Regions from separate parts of the Paraglaciecola sp. L1A13 genome, predicted to be linked through region 1. Evidence: predicted binding sites of a transcription regulator. Region 1 holds the regulator's gene; the other holds the start of a gene.
What was found. The regulator ArgR, encoded in region 1, controls arginine synthesis, uptake and breakdown. The targets are predictions, from matches to a motif close to ANTGAATANNTATTCANT.

Region 2: a site for ArgR is predicted at 1,474-1,491, ahead of GQR89_RS17710 (aspartate aminotransferase family protein). Genes of this name have one in related genera too.

The regions. Positions count from the first base shown of each region.
Region 1 is NZ_CP047024.1:4,313,135-4,317,930, reverse strand. It holds gene GQR89_RS18265 (TonB-dependent receptor) at 1-2,125, shown strand, start outside; gene GQR89_RS18260 (endonuclease/exonuclease/phosphatase family protein) at 2,197-3,381, shown strand; gene argR (transcriptional regulator ArgR) at 3,466-3,930, opposite strand; gene mdh (malate dehydrogenase) at 4,096-4,796, shown strand, end outside.
Region 2 is NZ_CP047024.1:4,202,692-4,207,487, reverse strand. It holds gene astA (arginine N-succinyltransferase) at 1-112, opposite strand, end outside; gene GQR89_RS17710 (aspartate aminotransferase family protein) at 135-1,340, opposite strand; gene GQR89_RS17705 (HDOD domain-containing protein) at 1,607-2,761, opposite strand; gene GQR89_RS17700 (aminodeoxychorismate/anthranilate synthase component II) at 2,842-3,441, opposite strand; gene GQR89_RS17695 (electron transfer flavoprotein subunit beta/FixA family protein) at 3,896-4,645, shown strand; gene GQR89_RS17690 (electron transfer flavoprotein subunit alpha/FixB family protein) at 4,672-4,796, shown strand, end outside.

The DNA.
Region 1 (4,796 bases):
TGCAGCATATGAAAAACTCGAAGGCGCAAATATTTTTGATCGCGGTGTAGCTGGTTCAGGTGCGATCAACGAAGTAGCCCTTACGCAAACTCAATTAGATGAAATTATTCGTATCTCGAATGATTTATATCAGTTTGACCCAGGCACAGTTCCTTCAAGCCTTGCAAACGAAGATGAAAAGCTTTTAGTTAAATTAGATTGGAACATCAACGAACAACACCGAGCGTCTTTCACATATAACTGGAATGATGGTAACAACTTTGCTGAATCAGATGGTGATTCAGACGAATTTGAACTGTCTAGCCATTTGTACGAACGTGGTGCGGAACTGACGTCTTATTCAGGTGTATTGTATTCTGATTGGAATGATAAATTCTCTACCGAAGTGCGTCTTTCTTATACTGAATTAGATAATCGTCAAAACTCACTTACCGGTGATGGCAGTGTTGGAGGGAATGACTTTGGTGAAGTTAAGCTCTTTTTAGATGATATGACCGTCTTTTTAGGTTCGGACGATAGTCGCCAAGTGAATGATCTCAATTGGGATGCACTTAGCATGATGTTCCGTGGTAACTATTACCTTGATAACGGTCATAGTCTTACGTTCGGTTACGAAAGTGACGATCTAGAAATATATAACATCTTTGTACAACACGCTGAAACGTCACTTTCTTTTGATAGTATTGCAGATTTTGAAAATGGTATCGCTAGTGACGTTGAGTATGGCCACGCCTATTCAGGTGACATTAATGATCGTGCTGCGGAATGGGGTTACACATCGCACAGTACCTATATTCAAGATGACTTCTACTTAACAGATGATTTGAAAGTAATAGCGGGTTTACGTTATGACTGGATAACCACGTCTGATAAGCCTGTAGAGAATGCAGATTTTCTTGCTGGTAATGGTTACAGTAATACGGCAAACCTAGATGGTATTAGTTTACTTCAACCGCGTATTGGTTTGAACTATACCCTTAGCGACAGTACTGAAATCCGTGGTGGCGTAGGCTTATTCTCTGGTGGTAACCCGAACGTTTGGATGACCAATAATTACCAGAATACCAACGTAACTGGCGGTGAAGTAGACGGTGGTGATTTCGGTTATGACGATGGATCTCGCAGCTTGTTTGATGATGATGTGGTTTGGGCCAATGTTGAAGATGGCGCGCCAGTTGGTCCAGGCTATGGTGTTCCTTCTGAACTTGACGACTTGTTGGATAGTGGCGCCGCAGGTAATTTTGAATCAAATAACTTAGATCCAGATTTCAAAATGCCAAGTGAGTGGAAAGTATCAGCGGGTATAACGCACGTAACTGATTCTGACTTCATCCTAAACGCAGATTTATTAGTGTCGTTTACGCAAGACCAAGCGATGATTAAGTATGTTGGTATTGATGAAGTTGGATTTACTGATGAAGGTTATGTTGATTATGAAAGTAATGGTTATGGTTCTCTTGAACTAACTAATTCTGACGAAGTATCTACTTCTTATTCATTGACAGGAACCTTAGAGAAGACTTGGGATAATGGCTTACGCTTGGTCACTGGTTACTCCTATAACCATGCTGAAGATGTACAGCCTATGACAAGTTCTGTTGCATTCTCCAATTATCAATATCGTGCATTTACTAATCCAAACGAAGATGTATCTTCGTTATCAGATTGGAACATTGAGCATCGTTTTACTGCTGACTTTAGTTATGCAATTGAACTCTTTGCAGGTTTAGAGACACGCTTCAACATGTATGCATTGGCGCAATCAGGTCGTCCATATAGCTTCACTCTATCTCAAGATGTCGCCAACAACGAAATCTTTGGATATACACCGTATTTGGACAGCAACAGCGTGCTTCCTATCGGAGCAGAGCGTAATGATCAAGAAAGCGATTGGTGGACAAAAGTGGATATCGCGGTAAGGCAAGAGATCCCAGCATTTGCTGATGGTCATACAGCCACCGTTAGCTTGACCATTGATAACTTCACTAACATGATTAACGATGACTGGGGAATTTTGGAAGAAGTATCTTTCAATACTGCCACTATCGGGAATACTTCACCTCAAAGTCGTCAAGGTGATGCATCTTTGTGGGAAATGCGTATTGGTGTTAACTACAGATTCTAATCATTAAATTGGTTATGCTAAGAAGCCGGCTCTTGTAGCCGGCTTTTTTATTTGTTTAAAGGAAATCATAAATGCACAGGGCGTTATTGTTAATAACATTATGGATGGGAGTCGTTTTTGTGAGTCATGCACAAACAATAAGAATAGCGACGTTTAACGTCAGTATGGAAGCGAGTAATTACTTGCCTAAGGATGTCCAGCCTAAGGGACATGAGTTGTTTGAAAACCTTGCTTTTGGTAAGCACCAGCAGATACGTAATATCGCCGAAATCATACAACGAGTGCGCCCTGATATTATCTTGCTTAATGAATTCGATTACACGGAGAATGAAGCTAAAGGAGTAAAAGCATTTATTAATAACTACTTGGCAGTTTCGCAAGAAGGCATCGAGTCAATAAATTATCCCTATTATTATTCTGCACCGGTGAATACAGGTGTGCCTTCCGGGGTAGATCTTAATCATAACGGCAAAAATACCGATAACGGTGGTGATACCTTTGCTTTTGGTTTGTATCCAGGGCAATACGGCATGGTGCTATTAAGCCGATACCCAATTGAAAGCGAGCAAGTGAGAACATTTCAACATTTCCTTTGGAAAGATATGCCAAACGGTCTACTAAATAGTGTGAAAGCAGAAGATGGCACAGATTGGTATTCGCCTCAGGCAAAAGCGGTATTTAGGCTCTCGTCAAAGTCCCATTGGGACGTACCCATTCGCATTAACGGAAACGTAATTCATATATTGGCTAGCCATCCGACACCGCCTGTTTTTGATGGACCAGAAAACCGCAACGGGAAACGTAATCACGACGAAATTCGCTTTTGGGTTGATTACATATCGGGCTCAACTAAAGCTGATTATATTTATGATGATCAAGGGGCGTTTGGTGGCATAAGTAGCGAAGCGTTTGTCATTTTAGGGGATTTAAATGCGTCAGCAGAAGAAGGAGATGCATACAAAGAGGGAATTCAAGCATTGCTGAGCCACGACGCAATTAACGCCAATATGATACCCACCAGTAAAGGCGCATCGTTACACACTAAAAATAGTGTTTATGCAGCCACTCACACGGCTTTTTGGCGAATGCGTGCTGATTATGTGTTAGCCAGCACTAAACTCGGTGAGGTGACTGACAGTGGCGTATTTTGGCCTACCCCACAGGATCCCCTATATCGATTAATTCAAAATCGCCAAGCTTCGTCTGACCATCGTTTGGTATGGGTTGATGTGCAATTAGAAGCTGGCCACAAGTAATAATGAACGTTTGTGACCATTTTAATTACTGTACTCGCCCCTCTAGCGAATGCATGAGGGAGAGTTATGTTGGAAGATTTCGGTTTAGACGTTTTCAAAAAGGGCTTCAACGCGCACGCGAATTTCCTCGATCTGATTAATATCCGAAGGCGCAATAAAAATTGTGTCGTCGCCTGCTATGGTGCCCAATACACCATCTTTTTGACTTAATGAGTCAAGTAATCTTGCAATAAGTTGGGCAGCGCCGGGGCTTGTACGAATAATGATCATGACGTTGTTGTGCACTATGTCCAGTACTAGCTGGCGCAGTGGACTGCGCGCCGTGGGCATGCCTAGCTCTGGCGGCAAACAATACACCATATCGCCTCGGGCGTTACGCGTTCGCACTGCGCCAAACTTACTGAGCATGCGGGATACTTTAGATTGGCTGATATTATCAAAACTTTGTGTTTTGAGCGCGTCGACAATATCACCTTGAGAGCCAAAGTTTTCGGCCTTTAAGATATCCTTAAATGCCTTGATGAGTTCTTCTTGCTTATTAGTAGCCATATATTCCTCTGTTTATGGCGGCTATTTTGCCTTAGTACTTGAAGTTAAGCAATTTGCCCTCACATAGAATTTCGTACAAATCCAGCTCAGCATTTAATTGTTTTTTCGCGGGTCTTGCATTAATGTTTCGCTCGCGAATTGATTAGCATTCCACAGGAGAGATTTATGAAAGTAGCGGTATTAGGAGCAGCTGGCGGTATAGGCCAAGCGTTATCATTGTTGTTAAAGACTCAATTGCCAGCTGGTACAGAACTAGCTTTGTATGACGTAGCCCCTGTCGTACCTGGTGTTGCAGTTGATTTAAGTCACATTCCTACCGATGTTAAAGTTGAAGGTTTTGGTAAAGATGACCTAGCTAAAGCATTGACAGGTTGTGACATCGTGCTTATTCCTGCTGGTGTTCCGCGTAAACCTGGTATGGATCGTTCTGATTTATTCAACATCAATGCTGGGATTGTTAAAAACCTAGTTGATGGTGTTGCAGATAATTGTCCTGAAGCATGTGTGTGTATTATTACTAACCCAGTTAACACCACGGTTGCTATCGCAGCTGAAACGTTGAAAGCTAAGGGTGTCTACAACAAGAACAAGTTATTTGGTGTAACAACCCTTGACGTTATTCGTGCTGAGACTTTCGTTGGTAACCTTCGTGGCCTGAACCCTGCAAACGTTCACGTTCCTGTTATCGGTGGTCACTCTGGTACAACTATTTTACCTTTGCTTTCACAAGTGGAAGGTGTTGAGTTTACTGATGAAGAAGTCGCAAGTTTGACGACTCGCATTCAAAACGCGGGTACAGAAGTAGTTGAAGCTAAAGCTGGCGGCGGGTCTGCAACTTTATCTATGGGCCAAGCAGCAGCTCGTTT
Region 2 (4,796 bases), 110 kb from region 1:
TGCGCAATAAAGCTTCGTTTACGGGCAGTGAGGTAAACCCAATGCCCGACTCGATAGCAATCTCGTGCAGTGCGTTGTAATCGCTGTGCTTAATAGGGCGAATAATAATCATGATCGCAATCTCTGTAGGTGGTTTATGCGTTTACGACAGCGGCAACACCGCGCTCGAAACGACTCAAACCTTCCTGAATATCGGCATCAGTCAGGATCAATGATGGGGCGAAACGAATAACGTTAGCGCCGGCGACTAAACACATCAGCTTTTCTTTTGCGCTGGCAACTAAGAAGTCACGAGCACGGCCCTTAAATTTGTCATTAAGTGCACAGCCTAATAATAAACCTTGGCCGCGTATTTCTTCAAACACATGATATTTATCATTAATGACTTTTAACCCTTGGCGGAACAGCTGTTCTTTTTGCTTTACCCCATTTAACACCTCAGCAGTATTAACAATATCTAACACGCGCTCGGCAACGGCACAGGCTAATGGGTTACCACCGTACGTGCTGCCATGGGTCCCTACTTTCAAATGGGTGGCAATAGCCGTAGTCGTTAGCATAGCGCCAATCGGGAAACCGCCACCTAAGGCTTTCGCTGACGTGAGAATATCCGGAGTTACGCCGAGCCCCATGTAGGCATACAACTCACCGGTGCGGCCTATACCAGACTGAACTTCATCAAAAATAAGTAAAGCATTGTGTTTGTCACACAAGTCTCGCACGCCCTGTACGAAAGATTGACTCGGGCAAATGATACCGCCTTCGCCTTGCAGGGGCTCCATCATGACGGCACACGTGCGCTCAGACATCATGGCTTCAAGTGCGCTTAAGTCATTGTAATCAACGTGTTCAATACCACCCGGTTTAGGGCCAAAGCCGTCAGAATAAGCGGCTTGACCACCAACGGTTACGGTGAAGAATGTGCGGCCGTGGAAGCCTTGATTGAATGCAATAATCTGGTCTTTTTCTGGACCGTAGTTATCAAGGGCAAAACGACGGGCTAATTTCAGCGCCGCTTCGTTCACTTCTGCCCCAGAATTAGCAAAATACACTTTTTCAGCAAACGTCGCATCCGTTAGCTTTTTAGCTAAACGTAATACAGGTTCATTGGTCATTACGTTACTGACGTGCCAAAGCTTTTCGCTTTGCTCTCTTAGAGCGGTAACCAACTCAGGATGACAATGACCTAAAACGTTAACTGCGATACCGCCAGCGAAATCGATATACTCGTTTCCAGCTTGATCCCACACTCGTGCACCCAAACCACGCACTGGAATGATGTCAGCGGGGTTGTAGTTAGGAACCATAACTTCGTTAAATAATTCGCGGGTAACTTGCATGTAGGTTGTCTCCAAATTTAATAGCCTAGGGCATAAAATAGACAACCATTATTTCAGATTAAAAAGAGCTTGTCTGCATGGATAATGCAGCTAAACCCTTATTTTTAAAGGGTTTGAGTGAACTTGCAGGAATAGTGAATAAGTATTTAGTCTATTGAATAAGGAATGTTATCGAGTGTCTGTGCTTAGCGCCACAGGCCTTGAACTTTATCTAACTCAACTTATAAAATGGTGTTGCATGATTATTAACAGAAATTTTCCCAAATTTACGCAGAATTTTCAGCTTCTAGACCAATTGAGCGCATATCTGTGGTTTTAAGTGCTTCTAATGACCCCACAGGGAATGCAAAACTGCGTAGGTAATCCCTAGCTTCATCGTTACTAACCAAATCGTGAAACTTCAATATGCGGTACTTAGCATAGGCGTTACCTTGTGTAAGGACTGTGGTTAAAGGCAATGGATCTTTGGGAGGGACTTTTGCGGCCAACTCTTCAAAAGCACCGTGCATAACTAAACGGCTAAATTTCATATGCTCGATAATATTTGCCGTCGCTGTTGCGGCATGCTTATTAATTAGGGATAGAAGTACGTCCCCAGACGGCTCAACTCTGGTTAGGGCGCCGTGACGTTGGTGCTTATGTGTACTCTGGGCTTCTTTTAAAGCATCGAGTTGTACCTGATCAAACAACCTAAAATATAATTTTACCACCGCGATAGTTCCGAGGCTTTGCAACATGCCAGCGGTAAACGCTTGATTTTCATTGACCTTACTAATGCTGGCCAAACGTTTACTAGACATAGCCGTAGCAATCGATTGCTCCCAAACACGCCTTTTTATCTGCGGATAAGGGTCGGTTATTTGTGGTAGGCAACGACGTATAGTTAAAAATGGCACTATCATTTTTAAATTTTCGATACCAAAAAAGCTTAGCGCAACTCGCAGTGTGTCAGCCGTTAGCACTTGGTTTTTGCTGTCTCGACGTTGATATTTTGGCGAGTTGATCATCTTCACTAAATCTTTGTACAGCCATGGAATATCCGTCGCCAACGTCTCTAAACGAGATACCGTACAGGCTTTCACAGAAAGTAGATCTAAAATCTGCGGGATTACCGTATCTATGCCTAGTACTTTAGAAACTATATGCTCTTGGTCTTCTAGTGCCTCAGCTAATTGCTGGGCGATATCTTTGTGTAACTTAGTGGATATCCGCTCTAAATAGCCTTCTGCTATCTCTTGATTGGCTTTTTTTTCTTCTCTAGCCTGCTTTTCAACAGCAAGTAACTCTCGGGTGGGCACGATCTTTCTTGCAGCGGGTGACATTTTTTCATCAGCCAATTGTTGCTTAGCGACTTTAATATCGATAAACAATTGCTCAAAGCGAGATTCGACGATGGGTGTATTAGGAATTGATGCTGTCATTTTCTGCTCAGAAAACCTTGATTTTTATGTCTAAACCGTTGCTGTTAGGTTGAATTGTGCCTTACTTTTAAGCCAATTTTCTAGGCTAATCTTATTTTATCTGCCGATACGGTTAGAAAGTTAGCCAATATTTGCATTCCGCTTGCGCTAAGCAGTGATTCCGGATGGAATTGTACGCCATAAATCGCCAATGATTTATGTTCTATAGCCATTATCTCACGCTCTCCAGGTGTTTCTTCGCACCAGGCGGTTACGTTGAGTGTATTGGGTAGCGTATGTTCAGCGATAATCAGTGAATGGTAACGAGTGGCGACAAACGGATTGTCAATGCATGAAAACAGGGCACTGTCGTTGTGAGACACCAAAGAGGTCTTGCCGTGCTTAATATTGCGTGCGCGAACCACCTGTGCACCGAATACCTGACCAATTGCTTGGTGGCCAAGGCAAACACCAAGCATAGGTATGACACCTGCAAAATATTCAATCGCACCTAATGTGATACCTGATTCATTCGGTGTACAAGGGCCGGGCGATAATACTAAATAGTCAGGTGCTAACGCTGCGATTTGCTCACAGGTAATTTCATCGTTGCGTACAATTTTAACTTGTTGACCTAAATTTACGAAGTATCTAGCAAGGTTATGCGTAAACGAATCGTAATTATCGATGATTAGCAGCAAAGGTATTTAACAGCCTATTATTATGTGCCGCCGGTGCGGCAGCTCAAATTCCAAATTCTGCGGATTGTAAAACATTTCACAATGCATTGCTGTGACTTACTACTCTCCATGCATTTGGGCAAGTGTAGTGTATCTTGTACAGGTAATTTGTTGTCGAGCAAATAGACCCTTAAAGTTAATCTTATGGTAGGGGAAGGGGATTGTAAAAAATGAATTTATTGCGCTGTAGCTTTTGCAGTGCATAACAAATGACATTTTAAAACTCAATTAATAACTAGGTGCCTGTCATTATGTTTTGTCCTTTTATGTTAATTGTTAGACTTTTTTCGATCTTGTGGCAATACGGTTTAACGTCCAAAATGTACAACATAACGAAACATATAATTATTTTCAGCTAACGCTGAGTCAAAATGGGCAGCCATCGCTAAGGTGCCACAGACAGAGTGAGACAAATATGAAGATATTAGTAGCGGTAAAACGAGTCATTGATTACAACGTAAAAGTACGTGTGAAAGCTGATAACAGCGACGTTGATTTAACCAACGTGAAAATGGCGATGAACCCTTTTTGTGAAATTGCAGTTGAAGAGGCTGTGCGCCTTAAAGAAGCTGGTGTGGCGAGTGAAGTGGTAGTGGTTTCAATTGGTACTAAAGCTTGCCAAGAACAAATACGTACAGCACTCGCCCTAGGCGCTGACCGCGGTATACAAATTGATCTCGATACCCCGGCAGATGCGCTAAGTATTGCTAAATTATTAAAAGCGGTTGTCGAACAGGAGCAACCTAAGTTAGTGATTTTAGGCAAGCAGTCTATCGATTCAGACAACAATCAGACTGGCCAAATGTTGGCGGCCTTACTTGATCAGCCCCAAGCGACGTTTGCATCAAAAGTAAAAGTTGAAGGCGATAAAGTACAAGTTACGCGTGAAATTGACGGCGGATTGCAAACCATTGAAATTGATTTGCCTGCGGTTATCACTACGGACTTGCGTTTAAATGAGCCACGTTATGCGTCATTGCCCAATATTATGAAAGCAAAACGCAAGCCCCTTGAGGTAAAAACACCTGCTGATTTAGGTGTGGAAGTGAAAAACAATATTACCTTAGAAAGTGTTAATGCACCTGCTCAACGTCAAGCGGGTATCAAAGTTGAGTCTGTGGCTGAACTAGTCGAAAAATTAAAAAGCGAAGCTAAGGTACTTTAATTAGTACGTAATAGGAGAGAACGAATATGACTATTTTGGTAATTGCAGAACATGATAACCAAGAACTTAAGCCTGTCACGTTGAATACCTTAGCTGCAGCGCAGCAAATTGGTGGTGACATTGAACTATTAGTGGCGGGTCACCAGTGCCA